One region of the Hansschlegelia sp. KR7-227 genome, then DNA from elsewhere that is predicted to be linked to it. Evidence: predicted binding sites of a transcription regulator. Region 1 holds the regulator's gene; each other region holds the start of a gene.
What was found. The regulator LexA, encoded in region 1, represses DNA repair genes until DNA is damaged. The targets are predictions, from matches to a motif close to TGTTCNNNNTGTGTTCNG.
Positions count from the first base shown of each region.

Region 2: the regulator LexA is predicted to act here: its motif matches at 5,351-5,368, upstream of ACO2RJ_RS10200 (PA0069 family radical SAM protein).
Region 3: the regulator LexA is predicted to act here: its motif matches at 3,157-3,174, upstream of recA (recombinase RecA).

Region 1 covers NZ_JBMSEA010000001.1:1,363,941-1,371,093, reverse strand. Annotated here, with positions in the region: gene ACO2RJ_RS06440 (ComEC/Rec2 family competence protein) at 1-1,896, shown strand, start outside; gene lexA (transcriptional repressor LexA) at 1,890-2,597, opposite strand; gene glp (gephyrin-like molybdotransferase Glp) at 2,731-3,951, opposite strand; gene moaC (cyclic pyranopterin monophosphate synthase MoaC) at 3,948-4,433, opposite strand; gene trpC (indole-3-glycerol phosphate synthase TrpC) at 4,443-5,234, opposite strand; gene trpD (anthranilate phosphoribosyltransferase) at 5,231-6,256, opposite strand; gene ACO2RJ_RS06410 (anthranilate synthase component II) at 6,268-6,888, opposite strand; gene ACO2RJ_RS06405 (DUF2865 domain-containing protein) at 6,964-7,153, opposite strand, start outside.
Region 2 covers NZ_JBMSEA010000001.1:2,175,014-2,182,166, reverse strand. Annotated here, with positions in the region: gene ACO2RJ_RS10225 (DsbA family protein) at 1-371, opposite strand, end outside; gene ACO2RJ_RS10220 (DUF721 domain-containing protein) at 522-1,037, opposite strand; gene mutY (A/G-specific adenine glycosylase) at 1,143-2,216, shown strand; gene ACO2RJ_RS10210 (site-specific DNA-methyltransferase) at 2,219-3,343, opposite strand; gene ACO2RJ_RS10205 (ribonuclease HII) at 3,438-4,091, opposite strand; gene ACO2RJ_RS10200 (PA0069 family radical SAM protein) at 4,204-5,328, opposite strand; gene ACO2RJ_RS10195 (glycosyltransferase) at 5,453-6,145, shown strand; gene ACO2RJ_RS10190 (barstar family protein) at 6,170-6,583, opposite strand; gene moaB (molybdenum cofactor biosynthesis protein B) at 6,583-7,143, opposite strand.
Region 3 covers NZ_JBMSEA010000001.1:2,037,602-2,044,754, reverse strand. Annotated here, with positions in the region: gene ACO2RJ_RS09580 (right-handed parallel beta-helix repeat-containing protein) at 1-329, shown strand, start outside; gene cckA (cell cycle histidine kinase CckA) at 525-3,098, shown strand; gene recA (recombinase RecA) at 3,227-4,306, shown strand; gene alaS (alanine--tRNA ligase) at 4,523-7,153, shown strand, end outside.

The sequences.
Region 1 (7,153 bases):
AAGGAGCCCGCGGTCGCCGCCGGTGATCGGCTGGCGCTTTCCGCCTATTGGCGACCTCCGCAAGGGCCGGTCCGCCCCGGCGGGTACGACTTCGCCCGCGTCGCCTTTTTCGAGGGGATCGGGGCCACGGGAAGCGAGCCGACAAATCTGCGCAATCTCGGGCCAGCGTCCGATCTCGGCGTCGCCGATCGGCTCTCGGCGGCCCTCGAACGCTTGAGGATGAGCCTGACCGAGCGCGTCACGCGGTCGGTCGGCGGCCCGGAAGGCACGGTGGCGGCGGCCCTCGTGACCGGGGTCGAGGGACCGATCCCACAGAAGATCGAGGACGACCTGCGGGCGGCCGGCCTCAGCCACATCCTGTCGATCTCCGGTCTGCACATGGCGCTCGTCGCGGGCACGCTGTTCTGGCTCGCGCGCGCCGGCCTGGCGCTGTCGTCGACCGCAGCGCTTCGATGGCCGGTGAAGAGCGTCGCCGCCATCGTGGCGCTCGCGGGCGCGACGTTCTACCTCGCGCTCTCCGGAGCCGAGGTGGCGACCCAGCGCTCCTACATCATGATCGCGATCGTGTTCGCAGCCGTGATCCTCGGCCGGCCGGCGATGTCGCCCCGAAACCTGGCCCTTGCGGCGCTGCTCGTCATGGCCTGGTTGCCCGAGGCGGCGCTGGGACCGAGCTTCCAGATGTCGTTCGCGGCGGTCGCGGCCCTAATCGCCTGGTTCGAGCGGAGGAGCGACGGCGCGCGACCTCCGCCGCCGGCCTCGGGCCTCGGACGCGCGTGGCGCTGGGCGCTAGCCGCAGCCGCGATCGCGGTGATGACGACCCTGGTCGCGGGGATGGCGACCGCGCCGTTCGCCGCCTATCACTTCCACCGCACGACGCCTTACGCGCTCGCCGGCAACGCGCTGGCGACGCCGTTGCTCAGCGTCCTCGTGATGCCGTCGGTCGTGGGCGGGCTGTTCTTCGCCCCGCTGGGTCTGGACGGCCTGTGGTGGCAGGCCATGGGTCTCGGCCTGAGGGGCGTGCTCGCGATCGCGGAGATGGTGGCGTCATGGCCGGGATCCGAGCGCAATGTGCCGGCCTTCGACGAGCCGGCGCTCGCCCTGTTTGCGCTCGGGATCTGCTGGGCATGTCTGTGGCGGACGCGGTTGAGATGGGGCGCCGTTCCCATGCTCGCGGCGGCGCTGGCGCTTGCCGCGGTCCCGTCGCGGCCGGATGTGGTGATCGACGCCTCGGGCCGCGAGATGGCGGCCAGGGGCCCTGACGGCGCGCTGGCGCTCGTGGGGACCCGGTCCTGGAGCTTCGCCGCCAAGGTGTGGCTCGCCGCCGACGCGGCGTCGCCCGTGAAGGCGGGCCGACCCACCGAGCGGCCATCTCAGCCGGGCGGCCGCGGTGCGCAGTCCTCGCCTTCGGCCGCGGGGGCGTCAGCCGAAGGATCATTCGGGTCGGGCGCGAAGGTCGTCGGCCAGACCACGACCGTCGTGCGCTGCGACGCCTACGGCTGCGTCGCGCCGCTGTTCGCCGGCGGATGGGCTGCGCTGGTCTGGGATGCCCGGGCCTTCGACGAAGACTGCCGTCGCGCCACGTTGGTGGTCACGCGTCTCGACGCGCCCGACGCCTGCCGGGACGCCGCGGCGGTGATCGACCGCGCCGCGCTCGCCGCGACCGGATCGCTGGCGCTGATGCGCGACGGCCCGCGGTTCATCGGGCGCTCGGCCCGAAACCCCGCCGGGTCCCGCCCTTGGCACAGGGGGAGCGCCCTGGCCACCGCGCCGCCGCCCGACGACGCGCTGAAACTCGTCTTCGCGCCAAGAGCGCGCGCCCCGGCCACAGTCGACCGACCGACCGTCGTCGATCCGACTTCGCCTGACGAGGAGCCGCCGCCGGGCGAGGATCAATAGCGCCGGATGAGCCCGACCAGCCGCCCCTGGATCGCCACACGGTCCGGGCCGAATATGCGCGTCTCATAGGCCGGGTTCGCGGCCTCGAGCGCGATCGAGGCGCCGCGCTTGCGCAGCCGCTTCAGCGTCGCCTCCTCATGGTCGACGAGCGCGACTACGATGTCGCCGGTGTCGGCGGACTCCTGCCGGCGGATCAGCACGAGGTCGCCGTCGAGGATGCCGGCCTCGATCATCGAGTCGCCGCGCACTTCGAGCGCGAAATGCTCGCCGTTGGAGAGCATATCCGGAGAGACCGAGATCGTGTCGCTCTTGGTCTGGATCGCCTCGATCGGCACGCCCGCGGCGATCCGGCCCATAACGGGGATCGCGACCATGCGCGCGGAGCTGTCGTCCGGCTCGTCGGCGGCAGGCCGCCTGCGGCCCAGATTGCCCTCGATCACGCTCGGCGTGAAGCGCCCCGTCGGCCGCGTCACGGGCGGCGCGGCCGCTTCCGGAAGGCGGACCACCTCGATCGCCCGGGCTCGGTTCGGCAGCCGTCGGATGAAGCCGCGCTCCTCAAGCGCCATGATCAGACGGTGCACGCCCGACTTCGACTGCAGCCCCAGCGCGTCCTTCATCTCCTCGAACGAGGGGGGAACGCCGGTCTCCTTCAGCCGCTCGTGAATGTAGCGGAGAAGGTCGTACTGCTTGCGGGTCAACATGGGCGGCTCCGCGCCGTGACAAAACAAATCATGAACAGATTCGTAGCTGTTCTAGGTGTGTTCCGCAAGCGTTAAGGCCGCGTTACCATCCCGGGAGGTTCTCCTCCACGAGCGTCGTTCGATCGTCCGACGATCAGAACGGATGGTGTAACATCATGATTTCGCAAGGAGTTCCGGCGTCCGCGGCCGGCGCGTGGGCCGGCCTCACGAGCAGGCACTCGGCGTCCGAGAGGGCGCGCAGCATCGACGAATCCTGGCGGTCGAAAGCGGTCGCGACGGCGACGCCGTCCGAATCAAAGGTGAGCGCCGCGCGCATATAGTCTTCACGCCGGTCGTTCTGCGCCATGTCCCGTCCAAGCCTGGCGAACGTCTTGGCCGGTTCGACGTCCTCGCGGCCGGCCATGCGACGGAGCGCGGGGACGAGAAACAGCAGCGAGCAGACGATCGCCGAGACTGGATTGCCCGGCAGCCCGAGCGCGAGCATGTCACCGCGCCGACCCGCCATCATAGGCTTGCCCGGCCGCATGGCGATCTTCCAGAAATCCAGCGCGACGCCGGCCTCTGCGAGCGCAGGCTGCACCAGGTCGTGGTCGCCGACCGAGGCGCCGCCGAGCGTCACCAGAACATCCACCTTCTCTTCGATCGCGCGGTCGATCGCCGCGCGGATGGCGGCGCGGTCGTCGGGCGCGATCCCCAGATCGACGGCGACGCCGCCTTCGCCTTCGACGACGGCGGCGATCGCAAAGCTGTTCGACGCAATGATCTGGTCCGGTCCCGCTCTTTCTCCGGGCATGACCAGTTCGTCGCCGGTCGCGAGGATCGCGACGCGGGGGCGGCGGCCCACGTCGACGGCAGGGTGGCCCAGCGCCGCGGCGAGCGCGAGATCGCGCGCCCCGAGCCTTCGGCCGGCGGGCAGGAGCTCCTGCCCGGTGGCAAAGTCGATCCCGGCGCGGCGGATGTGGCGGCCGAGGACGGCCGCCTCCTGCGCCGTCACGACCGCGCCGTCGCGCTCGGCGTCCTCCTGAAGCAGGATCGCGTCGGCGCCGTCGGGAACCGGAGCTCCGGTGAAGATCCTGACGGCCTCGCCGGGACCGACGCGCCCGCCGAAGGCGCGGCCGGCGGCGGCCTCGCCGATCACGGTCAGCCGGGCGGGGGCGCGGCCGACGTCGGATGCGCGGACCGCGTAGCCGTCCATCGCGGAGCAGTCCCAGGGCGGCTGGGTCCGGAGCGCGGATAAGGGGTTCGCAAGCGTGCGCCCGAGCGCCTCGCGCAACGCGACGCGCTCGGAGGGGAGCCGCGCGACGCCGGAGAGAATGCGGGCGCGCGCCTCGGCCACGGGCAGAAGCCCGCTCACGAGGCCTCCTCGACCCGGAAGTCGCCGGACCGTCCGCCAGACTTGGCCAGAAGCCGCACGCCCTCGATCCGCATGGCGCGATCGACGGCTTTGGTCATGTCGTAGACCGTGAGGCAGGCGACCGAGACCGCGGTCAGCGCCTCCATCTCGACGCCGGTCGGGCCCGTGACGCGCGCGGTCGCGGTCACGATCACGCCGGGGAGGGAGGCGTCGGGAATCAGCTCCACGGACACTTTCGAGAGCATGAGCGGGTGGCAGAGCGGGATGAGCTCATGGGTGCGTTTCGCCGCCATGATGCCGGCCAGCCGCGCCGTCCCGAGCACGTCGCCCTTCTTGGCGTCCCCGTCGACGATCAGGCGCAGCGTCTCCGCCGCCATGACGACGCGGCCTTCCGCCGTCGCCTCGCGGATGGTGGCCGGCTTGTCGCCGACGTCCACCATGTTGGCTTCGCCCGACGCGGAGAGATGGGTGAGGCGCGACATCGGCGGGGGTCAGGCCGCCAGAAGCTGACGGGTCGCGGCGGCCACGTCCTGCTGGCGCATCAGACTTTCGCCCACGAGCAGGGTGCGGCAGCCGACCGCGGCGAGCCGAGCGACGTCGGCCGGAGTGAAGATGCCGCTTTCCCCGACGAGGATACGGTCGGGGGGCGCGAGCGCCGAAAGCCGCTCGGTCATGTCGAGCGATACTTCGAAGGTGCGAAGATTCCTGTTGTTCACTCCCAGCAGCTTGGCGTTGAGCGGCAGCGCGCGATCGAGCTCCGCTTCGTCATGCACCTCGATCAGCGCATCCATGCCGAGGTCGGACGCTGAGGCCACCAGGTCGCGCGCTTCCGCGTCGGTCACGGCGGCCATGATGACGAGGATGCAGTCGGCGCCGAGCGCGCGCGCCTCCGCCACCTGGTAAGGCTCGTACATGAAGTCCTTGCGGATCACGGGAAGCGCCACGGCGTCGCGGGCCGCCGTCAAGAAGCCCGGCGCGCCTTGGAAGGACGGGCCGTCGGTCAACACCGACAGGCAGGTCGCGCCGCCCGCCGCGTAGGCGCGCGCGAGCACCGGCGGGTCGAAGTCGGCGCGGATCAAACCCTTTGAAGGACTGGCCTTCTTGATCTCGGCGATGAGCGCCGTACGGCCTGCGCCTAGCGTCGTCTCGATCGCCGCCACGAAGCCGCGGGGCGGCGACGCGGCCTCGGCGGCACGACGCGTCTCGGCGTAAGGGCGAGCAGCCTTGGCGTCGGCGACCTCCCGCCGCTTATAGGCTTCGATCCGGGCGAGGATGTCGTTCATGCCGCCTGCTCCTCGGCCGAGATGCGGACGAGCGCGTCGAGCCGGGAATACGCCGCGCCCGAATCGATCGCGCCTGCGGCGAGCTTGGCGCCGGCCTCCAATGTCTCCGCCCGGCCGGCGACCACGAGCGTCGCGGCGGCGTTCAGGATCGACACGTCACGATAGGCGCCGCGTTCGCCGTCGAGCACGCGGCGCAGCGCCGCGGCGTTCGCCTCGGCGTCGCCGCCGGCGAGCGCGCTCGTGGGATGGCGGGGCAGCCCGGCGTCCTCCGGCGAGACGTCGAACGTCGTGACCGCGCCGTTCTCGAGCGCCGCGACCCGGGTCGGACCGGAGGTGGTGATCTCGTCAAGACCATCCGATCCGTGAACGACCCACGCCTTCTGCGAACCAAGCGCGTTCAGCGCCTCCGCGATCGGTTCGACCCATTTGGCGGCGAAGACGCCGACCATCTGGCGTCTCACGCCGGCCGGGTTCGAAAGCGGACCGAGCAAATTGAAGATCGTCCTCACGCCTAGCTCCGTGCGGGCCGGCCCGACATGGCGCATGGCTGCGTGGTGGTTCGGCGCGAACATGAAGCCGATGCCGGCCTCCGCGATGCAGCGCGCGATCCGCTCGGGGCCGATGTCCACGTCGACGCCCAGCGCGCGCAACACGTCGGCCGAGCCCGATTTCGAGGAGAGCGCGCGGTTGCCGTGCTTGGCGACGGGAACGCCGCAGCCGGCGACGACGAAGGCGGCGCAGGTCGAGACATTGACCGAGCCGGCGCCGTCGCCTCCGGTGCCCACGACGTCGACGGAGTCCGCGGGCGCCTCCACCGGGGTCATCCGCTCGCGCATGGCGGCGACCGCGCCGGCGATCTCGTCGACGGTCTCGCCGCGGACCCGGAGCGCCATGAGGAAGCCGCCGATCTGGGCGGGCGTCGCTTCGCCCGTCATGATGCGGCCGAAGGCGCGCTCGGCTTCGTCGCGGGCGAGCGGCCGGCCGTCGGCGACCGCCGCGATCACCGCCTTGAAGGAGTCCATCGCTCCGCCTCTCAGACCGCCCGCGCGGCCGAAAGCCGGCGTCGGTTCGCGTTCCAGGCCATGGCGTCGTCGAGGAAATTGGCGAAGATCGCCGCGCCGTGCTCCGAGGCGATGCTCTCGGGGTGGAACTGGACGCCGTGCACGGGCAGACGGCGGTGCGACAGCCCCATGATCAGCCCGTCGTCGGTCTCGGCGGTGACCTCGAGCGCCTCCGGCAGTCCGTCGCGCCTGACGACGAGCGAATGGTAGCGCGTCGCGCGCAACGGCCCGTTGATGCCGCGGAACACGCCGCGCCCCGCATGATTGATGCGGGCGAGCTTCCCGTGAACCGGGACCGGCGCGCGCTCGACAACGCCGCCGAACACCTCTCCGATCGCCTGATGGCCGAGGCACACCCCGAAAATCGGCGTCTCCGGCGCGGCCCGGGCGATGAGGTCGCAGGAGATGCCGGCTTCGCGCGGCGTGCAGGGCCCGGGAGAGATCACGATCGCGTCAGGACCTTCCGAGAGCACGCGGTCGACCGAAATCTTGTCGTTGCGGTGGACGGTCACCGTCGCGCCGAGCGCGCCGATGGCGTGCACCACGTTCCAGGTGAAGCTGTCGTAATTGTCGATCAGGGTGACGGCGGTCATCGCAAGGCTCCAGCCGGCGCACTGAAGGCATTCGGGCCGTCGCCCGTCAAGGGCGGCCGAAGGCCGACGAATCCCTCAGTCCGGAATACGTTGCATGCTGGGGCCGTCCAGCGGGCGCCGTTCGACGGCGCCGCGCTCCAGGCGCGGCTGGTCGAGGATGATGACGTCGTCGCTCGGCGAGTCCCGGCCGCCCGGATCGGTGGGCTGTCCGAAGGGCGACACGGAGGGATCGGCCGGCGCGCCGGTCTCCTGCGGTTCGCTGCGC
Region 2 (7,153 bases), 810 kb from region 1:
TATTTGTCCTCGCCGGCGCAGCGGGCGATCATGAAGCCTGCGGCCGAGAGCGGATCGAGCGGGAACTCCCGCAGGATGAAGCGCACCTTGCCGGCGTCGATGTATTCCGCCTTGAGCTTCGGGAAGGTGTCGACGGCGAACTTCGCGCAATGGCCGCAGGTGGTCGAGGCGTATTCGATGATCGTGACCGGCGCGTCTTCCTTGCCTTCGGCCTTTTCGCCGAGCGGCCCGGCGACGGCGAGCTCCTCGGCGCTGGGCGCCTGTGCCTGAGCCTCCGACACGAAGCCGAAACGCGGCGCAAGCGACAGGCAGGCGAAGCCGGCCGCGGTCAGCGCGGCGGTCTCCAGAAGGCGGCGGCGGGTCAACGTCACGGGGGCGGATCCTCGGGTCTCTGGCGCCTTGAGGCGTCGTCGTCTTGATCAGGCGGGCGCAAGGTCGCGGCTTAAGACTCTATTCGCAAGGGGAATGTGGCGTGATCATGCCGCTCGGCCCGTCGGCGCGTCACGGCGGCGTGACAAGGCCTATTGATCGGACCGTTTGGACCGGGCCTTGGCGAGCGCCGCATGGCCGAGCCTCTGAAGCGCCGCGTTCAGTCCCTCGTCCTCGACCGCGACGGTCGCCGCGCGGACGCGGTCGGCTTCGTCCTCGGTCGCCGGCGGGGGAGGCCGGCGGCGGCGTGCGCCGGACAGGTCCGACACAGGGCCCTGCCGCAGCTTGATCGCGCCGACGCAGGCCCAGCCGAGATGGGCGTTGACGCGCTCCATGATCTCCGGCGCGCGGTGCTGGATTTCCAGGGCGAAGGCGCCTTCGACGCGCAGCGTCAGCGTGGCCGGGGCAAGCGCCTTCGGATCGGCCGACGGGCCCCGCGGCGGGGCTGCGAGCTTCACCGGCCGCGCGAAGGCCGCGAGATCCGACCCGACGATCGTCTCCCACCGCGCCAGGATCTCCGCGCCCGCGAAGCCCTGCTTCGCCGCGGCTGGCCCGAGCGCAGTCGGCAGCAGGTCGGACAGGCGCTTGGCGTAGGACGGCTTGAGCATGGCGCGCCGGGGCTCGATAAGGGGCGTTGCTCCGCCCGCATTGACCGATGAGTCTACCGCTTGGTCGCCGCCGCTCCAATCCCGCCTCCCGCCCCCGACCCTGCGATGCTGCTCGCCTGGTACGACCGGCACCGCCGGCGGCTGCCGTGGCGGGCGGAGGCGGGGGCGCGGACGGAGCCTTATCGCGTCTGGCTGTCGGAGATCATGCTGCAGCAGACGACGGTGAAGGCGGCGGGGCCTTACTTCTTGCGCTTTCTCGCGCGCTTCCCCGACGTCCGCGCGCTCGCCGCTTCCCCGCTCGACGACGTGCTGAAGCTGTGGGCCGGGCTCGGCTATTACTCCCGGGCCCGCAACCTGCACGCCTGCGCGAAGGCGGTGGTCGAGCGGCATGGCGGCCGGTTCCCCTCGACCGAAGCGGAGCTCCTCGCGCTGCCGGGCGTCGGGCCCTACACGGCGGCCGCGATCGCCGCGATCGCCTTCGACCGCGAGGCGACCGTGGTCGACGGCAATGTCGAGCGCGTGGTCGCGCGGCTGTTCGCCGTCGACCAGCCGATGCCGGGCGCGAAACCGAGGCTGCGCGCGCTGGCCGCGACGCTGCGTCCGTCGGGCCGTCACGGCGACTTCGCGCAGGCCACCATGGATCTCGGCGCCACGATCTGCACGCCGAAGAGGCCGGCCTGCGCGCTCTGCCCGTGGTCGCCGCCCTGCGCCGCGCGCGCCGGCGGAGCGCCCGAGACCTATCCCCGCCGGGCCGCGAAGGCCGTTCGCCCGACGCGCCGCGGCGTGGCCTATTGGGTCGAACGGCCGGACGGCGCCGTTCTGGTGCGGGCGCGGCCGCTCAAAGGTCTGCTCGGCGGCATGACCGAGATTCCGACCGGCCGCTGGGAGGAAGAATTCGACATCGCGACCCCGGCGGAGTCGCTTGCCGCGGACGCGCCGCTCGCCGCGGAGTGGCGCCGGCTGCCGGGGACGGTCGCCCATGTCTTCAGCCATTTCGCGCTGGAGCTCGCCGTGCTGTCGGCGAGGGTGCCGGCGCGGACGCCGGCGCCCGCCGGCGCGCGCTGGGCGGCGCGCGCCGATCTTGCCGGCGAGGCGCTGCCCTCGGTGTTCCGCAAGGTGGCGGCGCACGCGCTGGCCGGCGAAGGCCTGTCTCCCCCGGCGCGGGCCGCGGCTGGATAGGCTCAGACCGCTTCGGCGCGCACCGTGTCGCGGAATGCGTCGATGACAGTAAGGCCGTGCGGCTCGTCGACATGCCAGAAGGTCCAGCCGTTGCAGGCCTCCGCGCCCTGCGCGATCGCGCCGATGCGGTGGATGGAGCCGATCGTGTTGCCGAGCGCGATCGTGCCGTCGGCGCGCACAGTCGCCTCATAGCGCCGCCGGGCGTCGACGAGGCGGGCGCCGGGCCGCACGAGGCCGCGCTCGACGACCGTCGCGAACGCGACGCGCGCGGCCTCGCGCTTCGCCGGCGCGGCGGCGATCGCCTCGCCCGCTTCCGGGATCACGGCGTCGATGCGGGCCTGGGCGTAAGCCGCGTAGTCGCGGTCGCGCTCCACGCCGACGAAATGGCGGCCGAGCCGCTTCGCCACCGCGCCGGTGGTGCCGGAGCCGAAGAACGGGTCGAGCACGACGTCGCCGGGCTTCGAGGCCGACAACAGGACGCGAGCGAGCAGCGCCTCGGGCTTCTGCGTCGGGTGGGCCTTGCGGCCGTCGTCGCCCTTCAGCCGTTCGCCGCCCGAGCAGATCGGGATCAGCCAGTCGGAGCGCGGCTGCAGATCCTCGTTGCCGGCCTTCAGCGCCTCGTAATTGAAGGTGTAGCCCTTGGCGTCCGCGCTGCGGGCGGCCCAGATCAACGTCTCGTGCGCGTTGGTGAAGCGGCGGCCGCGGAAGTTCGGCATCGGGTTGGTCTTGCGCCACACGACGTCGTTGAGCACCCAGAAGCCGAGGTCCTGCAACGCGGAGCCGACGCGGAAGATGTTGTGGTAGCTGCCGATCACCCACAGCGTGCCGGTCGGCTTCAGGACGCGTCGCACGGCGAGCAGCCAGGCGCGGGTGAAAGCGTCATAGGCCGAGAAGCTCTCGAACCGGTCCCAGGCGTCGTCGACGGCGTCGACAAGGCTCTGGTCGGGACGCCGCAGGTCGCCCTGAAGCTGCAGATTGTAGGGCGGGTCGGCGAAGACGAGGTCGACCGAGGCCGCCGGAAGCTTCTCGAGTTCGGCGACGCAATCGCCGATGAGAATCGTGTCGAGCGGCAGCGCGGGAGCTTCGATCCGGGCGGCGGGCGCCGCGCCGATACGCCGAAGGGCCATGGGTCTCGATCCGTCTTGTTACGCGAACTGAACGGACCGGAGTCTCGGTTCGGTAACGTAAAGGCGGGGTCAAGAAGCGTGGTGAACGGAAGGTTTACGCCGCGAGGAGGGCTGCGACCGGCGCGAAGAAACGGCGGTGGCAGACGCAGGGGCCGAGCGCGGTCAGCGCGGCGAGATGCTCGGGCGTGCCATAGCCCATATGCCGCTCGAACCCGTAGCCGGGAAAACGGGTCCCGAGCCGGCTCATGATCCGATCGCGCGCCACTTTCGCAACGATCGACGCTGCGGCGATCGACAGCACGCTGGCGTCGCCGCCGATGACGGGCTCGGCGGCGCAGGCGAGGCCGGGCGGCGCGTCGCGCCCGTCGACCAGCGCAAGCTCCGCCCGCACCCCGAGGCCGGCGACCGCCCGCGACATCGCCCACAGCGTCGCCCCGCGGATGTTGAGCCGCTCGATGCGCTCGGTCGATGCGGCGACGAAGGCCACCGTCGACGTCGCGACGATGGCGGCGAAAAGCTCCTCGCGCCGGGCCGCGGTCAGCGCCTTGGAATCGGCGAGGCCTTCCGGAATCCGCCTCGGATCGAGAACGACGGCGGCCGCGACCACCGGGCCGGCCAGCGGTCCGCGGCCGGCCTCGTCGACGCCCGCGACCACGCGCAGGCCGCGCGCGAAGGCTGCGGACTCGCGGTCGAAGGTGGCCGCCGGGGCAGGCGGGGCCGCCGCGCGGGCGGAGGGCGGGCAGGGCATCAGGCGACGACGATCTCAGTTTGCGTGAGCGGTCGCCATCATCGCTGATTCGAGGGCGCGGCGCGACGGGACGGCCCGCGCCGTCCCCGACATCCACCGCGCGTCGGAGCACTTAAAACAGCGAGAGCTGTTCGCTCCGGGCGTCGCCCGACCTGCGAACCGGCGGCACGAACAGGTCTGTCCTCAGCCGCAGATGTCGGCGATCGAGACCGAGCCGCCGCGCGGCCATCTCGAAGCGGCGGCCGATGGTCCAGGCCACGACGCCTTCGCCGGTCTGCCGCGTGCCCCAGCCGCTGTCGTAGAGCTTGCCGCCGCGCGTCTCGCGCACCAGCGACAGGATCCGCCGCATCTTGGCGGGGTGGCGCTCCAGCAGCCATTCCTGGACGAGGTCTTTGATCTCGTTCGGCAGCCGCAGCAGGACGTAGCCGGCCTCATCGGCGCCGGCGGCGTGGGCCGCCTCCAGCAAGCGGTCGACCTCATGGTCGTTCAGCGCCGGAATGATCGGGGCGGTCAGCACCGTGACGGGCACGCCCGCCTCGACCAGCGCTTTGATGGTCGCAAGCCGCCGGGCCGGCGTCGGCGCGCGCGGCTCCATGCCACGCGCGACCTCCGGGTCGAGCGTGGTCAGCGAGATCGCGACCTTCGCCAGCCCCTTCGCCGCCATGCGCGCGAGGATGTCGAGATCGCGCAGCACGAGCGCGGACTTCGTGACGATCCCGACCGGGTGGTTCGTCTCCTCGAGCACTTCGAGGATCTTGCGCGTCAACCGGTACGTCTTTTCGATCGGCTGGTAGGGATCGGTGTTCGTGCCGAGTGCGATCGTGCGCGGCTTATAGGAGGCGGCGGCGAGTTCGCGGCGCAGCAGGTCGGCGACGTTCGGCTTCGCCGTCAGCTTGGCCTCGAAGTCGAGGCCCGGCGACAGGCCGAGATAGGCGTGGGTCGGCCGCGCGAAGCAATAGACGCAGCCGTGCTCGCAGCCGCGATAGGGGTTGATCGAGCGGTCGAAGGCGATGTCGGGCGACTGGTTGCGGGTGATCGCCGTCCGCGCGGTCTCCAGCGCGACCTCGGTCCGGAACGGCGGGAGCTCGGACAGGCTGTCCCAGCCGTCGTCCTCCTCGACGCGCGTGAGCGGCTCGAACCTTCCGCTGGCGTTGCTGAGCGCGCCCCGGCCGCGGCGACGTTCGCCGGACAAGGCGACGGAGGGGGCTGAGACAAAGGCGCGAGCTGGCTCGGACATGACCGAGATCTAGCGCGCCGAAAGGAACATATCAAGAACATAACTGTGTTCCCGTCGCCATGGGGCGAAGATACGTGGGCGCACGGGCGGACAACCCGTTTTTCTCATGCTAGCGTCCGCACTTATGCTGAGCGTGATCATCCCGACCCGGAACGACGAGCGGACCTTGGTGCCGACGCTGGCCTCGCTGGTTCCCGGCGTCGCCGACGGCGTGGTGCGCGACGTCGTGATCGCGGACGGCGGGTCGACGGACGGCACGCTCGAGGTCGCGGACGTCGCGGGATGCAACGTGCTGGGCGGCGGCGCCTGCCGCGGCGCCCGGCTCGACGCGGCCGCGCGCCGCTCCAAGGGCCCCTGGCTGCTGTTCCTGGAGCCTGGCGTGACGCTCGGCGAGGGCTGGCGGCAGGAGGTGCGCTCGCTGATCGATACGCTGGAGCGCTCCGGCCGCGAACATCGGTGCGCGGCGGTGTTCCGGTTCGGGCTCGACGATTTTGGCGCCGGCGCGCGCGCCGCGGAACGGCTCGCGGCCCTTCGCGACGCCCTGACAGGGCTGCCGCAGCCGGAGCAGGGGCTCTTGATCCACAAGCGCTTCTACGAGAGCGTCGGGGGCTACCGCGCGCTTCCCGCGATGGCCGAGGCCGACCTCATCCGGCGCATCGGGCGCCGTCGCATTCTGCGGCTCCGGGCGCGCGCGCTTGCGTCCGCGAACCGGGCTCCCCGCCGCGAGGGCGAACGGACGGGGCTCCGCGCGGCCTTGGGCGAGGGCCTGTTGATGCTGCGCGTCCCGCCAAGCCTCGTCGCCCGGCTCCACGACTGAACGTCGGCTCCGGCTCCGGCCGGATCAATGGAGATCGCTCGTTTCGAGCAGGCGTTCGATGCGCCGCCTCTCCCATTCCGGAAACACCACTTCGAGCTTGTGCGGCTCGTCTTCGCGCCACCAGCGCACGGCGTCCCGCAGGATGCTGAGATAATGGCGCAGGTCGGAGTCGGGCAGCCGCGGCAGAGTTTCATGCACCAGGATGATCGTGCGGTCGCTCATCCAGCTGAAGTCGCAGAGCCCGTCGAACAGCGCGTCCCATTCGAAGGTGAAGACGTCGGGAAACCACAGGGCGCGGTGGAACGCGCGGAGAAGCTCGTCCTTGCGGGCTATGCCGGACGGCAGCCGCCAGTAGAACGACGCGCCGTTGACGCGGCCCTGGAAGTCCGCGACGAAGCGGAAGCCGGTGGCGTCGCGCGCCGGGGCGGCCGCGCCCATCAGGCGGCCGGGGCGCGCAGCTTGCCGCGCTTCAGATGTTCGTCGAGCCGGGGCAGGATTTCGACGAAGTTGCAGGGTTTGTGACGGTAGTCGAGCTGGGCCGCGAGCACGCCGTCCCAGGCGTCCTTGCAGGCGCCGGTCGATCCCGGAAGCACGAACACGAAGGTCTTGCCGGCGACGCCCGCGGTCGCGCGCGACTGAAGCGTCGACGTGCCGATCACGCCGTTGGAATAGGCGTGAAACAGGTTGGAGAAGCCGTCCATGCGCTTTTCGAACATGGGCTCCAGCGCGTCGGGGCTGACGTCGCGGCCGGTGAAGCCGGTTCCGCCGGTCGTGAGCACCACGTCGGTCGCAGGGTCCGCGACGAACCCTCCGACGGCGGAGCGCAGCGCCTCGCGGTCGTCCGGCACGATCGCACGGCCGGTGACGCGGTGCCCGGCGGCCTCGACGCGGCCCGCCAGGGTGTCGCCGGACCGGTCGTCGGACAGCCCGCGGGTGTCCGAAACGGTCACGATCGCGATGCCGAGCGGCACGAAGGGTCGGGTGTCGTCGAACGTCATGGGCGACTCA
Region 3 (7,153 bases), 670 kb from region 1:
GGAACTTCAACACGACCGGAATCACCGTCGACGGCGCCGCCGATTACACCCGGCTGATCGTCAAGGACACCGTCATCCTGAACGCCGCCACAGGCATCCTCATCAAGGGAACGAAGATCAACACCGGGGTCATCGACAATGTGACCATCGACAACTCGTCGGTCGCGGCGCTCCAGGTCGATGCTCCGAGCAGCACGACCCTGAGCGGCTCGCTGCTCACCGGGAGCGCGCTCGGGCTGAAGCTGAATGCGGGCGCGGCCGTCATCTCCTACGGCGACAACATCATCCGCAACGGCGGGCTTCCCACCCAGACCGCGCCGCGCCTGTGACCGGTCTCGCCGCTTCAGGCTCGGCGCCTCCCGCAGGATCCGCCTGACGGCGACGGAGCGGGCGCGAGATCCAAGGCCCATCTTGCAAGCGAGGCGTTCGGACCGCATCGTCGCCCCTAGAGCCGCGAATCGGCGCGCCGGCATCCGCCGGCCAAGCGTGATCGGCCCGCGAAGTCAGGGCATCGCAAGGGCCTCATGAGCAGCGTCGCCGAACGATCCCGCCCCGCAACCGAGCCCGCGATCGACCGTTCCGGTCGATCGGGCTCCATCGGGCTCGTCGTGCTGCTCGCGGCCGGGCTGGTGGGCGCGGGTCTCGCGATCTCGTTCCTCAAGGGCGAGGCCGCCCAGCCCTGGATCCTCGGTCTGCTCGCCGTGCTGTCGATGGTCGGCGTGGTGGCGCTGTTCGCAGGCGCCGTCGGGCTGATCCAGATCGCGACCCGCGGCGCCAAGGACGATCTCACGCGCGCCATCGCCGCGACGGCCGAGGAGGGCATCCTCGTGACCGATTCCGGCGGCCGCATCGTGTTCGCGAACGAAGCCTATCTCGACCTGACCCGGGCGGAGGGGCCGGCGGCGGCGCGCACCGTGGAGCGGGTGTTCGCCGGCAACGCCGACGTGGCCGAGGCGATCTACCGCCTCTCGCAGGCGGCGCGGGACGGCAAGCGCGCCTTCGAGGAGGCGCGGGTCACCCTGCCCGACGGACGCGGCGCATGGTTCCGGATCGGGGTGCGCCAGGCCGCCCACGCCGGCGGCGCCGACACCGTCTGGACGCTCTCCGACGTCACCCGCGAGCGCGAGCGCCACGAGAGCGTCTTCCAGGAGCTTCAGCACGCGGTCGACTTTCTCGACCATGCGCCGGCCGGCTTTTTCGCCGCCAAAGGCGACGGCTCGATCGTCTATATGAACGCGACGCTCGCCGGATGGCTCGACCAGGACCTGACCCGGGTCGGCTCCGGCGGCTTCAAGCTCAACGACATTCTGGCCGGCGACGGCGCCTCGCTGGTCGAGGCGGTGTCGCCGAAGCCCGGCGCCGTCGCGACCGAGATCATCGACGTCGACCTCAAGACCCGCTCGGGCCGCTCGCAGCCCGCGCGGCTGCTGCACGCCGTCGCCTGGGCGCATGACGGCACCCCCGGCGCGTCTCGCACCCTGGTGCTCGACCGGGGGCCGGGCGCCGACGTCTCCGAGCCGCTGCGGGCCGCCGAAGTGCGGTTCGCGCGCTTCTTCAACAACACGCCGCTCGCGATCGCGACCGTCGACGCGAAAGGCCGAATCGCGCGCTCCAACGCGCCCTTCGCCAGGCTGTTCGGCGAACGGCTGAAGGGGGATCCGGCCGGCGAGCGGTCGATCCTGTCCGCCCTCGCCGAGCGCGACCGCGCGGCGCTCGAGGCCTCGATCGCCGCCGCTGCGGGCGGCGCGAGCGAGGTCGCGCCGGTCGACGCCAGCCTGCCGGGCGAGGGCGGCCGCTCGGCCCGCCTGTTCGTGACCCGCGTCGACGACGGCGACGGCGACGACGGCGAGGCCGCGGTGGTCTACGCGCTCGACGTCTCCGACCAGCGCGCGCTCGAGGCCCAGTTCGCGCAGAGCCAGAAGATGAACGCGGTCGGCCAGCTCGCCGGCGGCGTGGCGCACGACTTCAACAACGTGCTGACCGCGATCATCGGCTATTCCGACCTGCTGCTCGCGAACCACCGGCCGACCGACCCGTCCTTCCAGGACATCATGCAGATCAAGCAGAACGCGAACCGGGCCGCGAGCCTGGTGCGCCAGCTGCTCGCCTTCTCGCGCCGGCAGACGCTGCGGCCCCAGGTGATCGCGCTGGGCGACGTGCTCGCCGAGCTGCGCATGCTGCTCGCGCGCCTCGTCGGCGAGCAGGTGAAGCTCGAACTCGTCCACGGCCGCGACCTGTGGCTCGTCAAGGCCGACCTCAACCAGTTCGAGCAGGTGATCATCAACCTCGTCGTCAACGCCCGCGACGCCATGGTCGACGGCGGCCAGGTCACGATCCGCACGCGCAACGTGCCCGCGGCCGAAGTGGCCGCCTTCGGCCACGCCGGGCTGACCGTCGCCGATTACGTCCTGATCGACGTCGAGGACACCGGGCCGGGCATCCCCGAGGAGATCGCCGACAAGATCTTCGAGCCCTTCTTCTCGACCAAGGAGGTCGGCAAGGGCACCGGACTCGGCCTGTCGACCGTCTACGGCATCGTCAAGCAGACCGACGGCTACGTCTTCGCGCTGTCGCAGCCGGGCGCGGGCGCGACCTTCCGGATCTTCCTGCCGCGGCACATCGCGACGCAGGCCGAGGAGGAGGAGCCGAAGCCCTCGAGCGCGCCGTCGGCCGAGGGCGCCGCGCAGGACATGACGGGGCGCGGGACCGTGTTGCTGGTCGAGGACGAGGACGCGGTGCGCGCCTTCGCGGCGCGGGCGCTCGCCTCGCGCGGCTACACCGTCGTCGAGGCGCGCTCCGGCGTCGAGGCGCTGGAGAAGATGAAGGAGCACGGGCCCGCGATCGAACTCGTGGTGTCGGACGTCGTGATGCCCGAGATGGACGGTCCGTCGCTGCTGCGCGAGCTGCGAAAGACCCAGCCGAAGCTCAAGATCATCTTCGTCTCCGGCTATGCGGAGGACGCGTTCAAGAAGAACCTGCCGGAGGGCGAGGCCTTCGCCTTCCTGCCGAAGCCGTTCTCGCTCAAGCAGCTCGTCCAGGCGGTCAAGGACACGATGGGCTCGGGGAACGGCAAGGGCCTCGATCCCGCCGGATCATAACGCGAACGAATTCGAGAATCGCAAGGGTTTGCAGTTGGTTAGGCTGCTCTTGCGCAGAGAGAACAAAAAGCGTACATTCTGGCGCATTGAACGGCCGAAGCGGCCCGTGCCATAAGGAGCGCCTGACCATGCCCCAGCCCGCACTTCGCCTTGTGGAAGGAAGCTCCGTGGACAAGACCAAGGCGCTCGACGCTGCGCTGTCGCAGATCGAGCGCGCGTTCGGCAAAGGCTCGATCATGCGGCTCGCCGGCGGCCAGGCGATCACCGAGATCGAGGCTGTGTCGACCGGCTCGCTCGGCCTCGACATCGCGCTCGGCATCGGCGGCCTGCCGCGCGGCCGCGTCGTCGAGATCTACGGCCCCGAAAGTTCGGGCAAGACGACGCTCGCGCTGCACACCATCGCCGAGGCGCAGAAGAAGGGCGGGGTGTGCGCCTTCGTCGACGCCGAGCACGCGCTCGATCCGATCTACGCCCGCAAGCTCGGCGTCAATCTCGAGGACCTGCTGATCTCGCAGCCGGACACCGGCGAGCAGGCGCTCGAGATCGCCGACACGCTGGTGCGCTCCGGCGCGGTCGACGTGCTGGTGGTCGATTCGGTCGCCGCGCTGACGCCGCGCGCCGAGCTCGAGGGCGAGATGGGTGACGTGCAGCCGGGGCTGCAAGCCCGCCTGATGAGCCAGGCGCTGCGCAAGCTCACCGGCTCGATCTCCAAGTCGAAGACCATGGTGATCTTCATCAACCAGATCCGCATGAAGATCGGCGTGATGTACGGCTCGCCGGAGACCACGACGGGCGGCAACGCCCTTAAGTTCTACGCCTCCGTCCGGCTCGACATCCGCCGCATCGGCGCGATCAAGGACCGCGACGAGACCGTCGGCAACCAGACCCGCGTCAAGGTCGTCAAGAACAAGCTCGCCCCGCCCTTCAAGCAGGTCGAGTTCGACATCATGTATGGCGAAGGCGTGTCGAAGACCGGCGAGCTGATCGACCTCGGCGCCAAGGCCGGGATCGTCGAGAAGTCCGGCTCCTGGTACTCCTTCGACAGCCAGCGTCTCGGCCAGGGCCGCGAGAACGCGAAGGCCTTTCTCAAGCAGAACCCGGAGATCGCCGCTCGGATCGAAGCCGAGGTGCGGCAGGCCGCCGGCGTGATCTCCGAGAAGATCTTCGACGAGGTCGACCCGGCCGATCCCGAGATCGACGTCGACTGAGCGACGCCGCCCGCGTCCGGCTGGATCGGGGCCCGCAACGGGCGGACCGCGGATCGACGGGCGCGTCCAGCCTTCGCCGCGCGGGTTTCTGGACAGGCGTCGAGGCGCGCGGCTAATGTGCCGGCGCGCCCCGCCGCGCGTTCTCGCGAACGCGAGCGGGGCGCCGGCCGTTTTTGGCCGATCGTCTCCCTCGAGATCCCGGCAGCCCAGAGTCCAATGAGCGGCGTCAACGAAGTCCGTAAGACCTTCCTCGACTATTTTGCGGGGGAGGGACACGCGCCCGTGGCGTCCGGCCCGCTGGTGCCGCGCAATGACCCGACGCTGATGTTCACCAGCGCCGGCATGGTGCAGTTCAAGAACCTCTTCACCGGCGTCGAGCGCCGCGCCTACCGGACGGCGACCACCGCGCAGAAGTGCCTGCGCGCCGGCGGCAAGCACAACGATCTCGACAATGTCGGCTACACCGCCCGGCATCACACCTTCTTCGAGATGCTCGGGAATTTCTCGTTCGGCGACTATTTCAAGGATCGCGCGATCGAGCTCGCTTGGACGCTCGTCACCAAGCATTTCGACCTCCCGAAGGACCGGCTGCTGGTCACCGTCTACATCGACGACGACGAGGCCCACGCCCTTTGGAAGAAGATCGCGGGCCTTCCCGACGATCGCATCATCCGCATCGCGTCCTCCGACAATTTCTGGGCGGCGGGCGAGACCGGCCCGTGCGGGCCGTGCTCCGAGATCTTCTTCGACCAGGGCGACAGGCTCGCGGGCGGACCGCCCGGCAGCCCCGACGAGGACGGCGACCGGTTCCTGGAGTTCTGGAACCTCGTCTTCATGCAGTACGACCAGGTCGCGCCCGGCGACCGCCGCGACCTGCCGCGCCCGTCGATCGACACCGGTATGGGTCTCGAGCGCATCTCGGCGATTCTCCAGGGCGTGCCGTCGAATTACGAGATCGATCTGTTCCGCGCGCTCATCGGGGCGGCGGTCGAGGCGACCGGGGTGCCGGCCGAGGGGGCGGCGCAGGCGAGCCACCGCGTCATCGCCGATCATTTGCGGGCGTCGAGCTTCCTCGTCGCCGAGGGGGTGCTGCCGTCCAATGAGGGCCGCGGCTACGTGCTCCGCCGCATCATGCGCCGCGCGATGCGCCATGCGCAGCTGATCGGCGCGGAAGAGCCGCTGATGCACCGTCTGGTGCCCACGCTGGTCGGCGAGATGGGGGGCGCCTATCCCGAACTCGTGCGCGCCCAGGACCTGATCGCGGAGACGCTCGAGCTCGAGGAGAAGCGGTTCCGGGTCACGCTCGCGCGCGGCATCGGCCTGCTCGAGGAGGCCGCGGCCGATCTCGGCGAGGGCGACAGCCTGGCCGGCGAAACCGCCTTCAAGCTCTACGACACCTATGGCTTTCCGCTTGACCTGACGCAGGACGCGCTGCGCGCGCGCGGCGTCTCCGTCGATCTCGCCGGCTTCGACGCCGCGATGGAGCGGCAGAAGGCGGAGGCGCGCGCGGCCTGGTCGGGCTCGGGCGAGGCCGCGACCGAGACCGTCTGGTTCGGCCTGCGCGACCGTGTCGGCGCGACCGAGTTCCTGGGCTACGCCGAGGAGGAGGCGCAAGGCCGCGTGGTGGCGCTGGTGAAGGACGGAGCCGAGGTCGAGAGGCTTATGGCCGGCGAGAGTGGCGGCGTGATCGTCAACCAGACGCCGTTTTACGGCGAGTCCGGCGGCCAGGTCGGCGACGAGGGCGCGATGTCGGCCCAGGGCGTCGCGCTCGCCGTGACGGGCACGCAGAAGAAGCTCGGCGACCTCTTCGTCCACACGGTCGAGGTGCGCGAGGGGCAGGTCAAGGTCGGCGACGAGCTGACGCTTGCCGTCGACCACGCCCGCCGCCGCACGGTGCGCGCCAACCACTCCGCCACCCATCTGCTGCATGAGGCGCTGCGGCTGACGCTCGGCGACCACATCGCCCAGAAGGGCTCGCTCGTCGCGCCCGACCGGCTGCGCTTCGACTTCAGCCACCCCAAGCCGATTTCCGACGCGGAGCTCGCCCAGGTCGAGCGGATCGCGAACGCCATCGTGCTGCAGAACGATCCCGTCGCGACCCGGGTCATGCCGGTCGCCGACGCCATGACGTCGGGCGCGCGCGCCTTGTTCGGCGAGAAATATGGCGACGAGGTCCGCGTGGTCTCGATGGGGCGTTCGGCCGATCCCTCGAAAGCGTTCTCGATCGAGCTCTGCGGCGGCACCCATGTCCGCGCGACGGGCGAGGTCGGGCCGATCACCATTCTCGCCGAGAGCGGCGTCGCCGCCGGCGTTCGCCGGATCGAGGCGCTGACGGGCGAGGCCGCCCGGCTGCATCTCGAGGAGCAGAACGCCCGCGTGGCGGACCTCGCCGCCCTTCTGAAGGCGCCGGAATCCGAGATCGTGGCGCGGGTCGAGACCCTGGTCGAGGAGCGCCGCCGGCTCGAGCGCGAGCTCGTCGAGGCGCGCAAGAAGCTCGCCATGGGCGGAGGCGGGGCCGGCGCCGGCGACCCGATGCGCGAGGTCGGCGGCGTCAAGCTGTTCGCCCGCACCGTCGAAGGCATCGAGATGAAGGACCTCAAGGGCCTCGTCGACGAAGCGAAGAAGTCGATGGGCTCAGGGGTCGCCGCGATCGTCGGCGTGACGGCGGAAGGCAAGGCCGGCGTCGTGGTCGGCGTCACGCAGGACCTGACGCAGAAGTTCAACGCGGTGGATCTGGTGCGCGCCGCCTCCGCGGCGCTCGGCGGCTCCGGAGGCGGCGGCCGGCCGGACATGGCGCAGGCCGGCGGCCCGGACGGCGCCAAGGCGGCGGACGCGCTCGACGCGGTC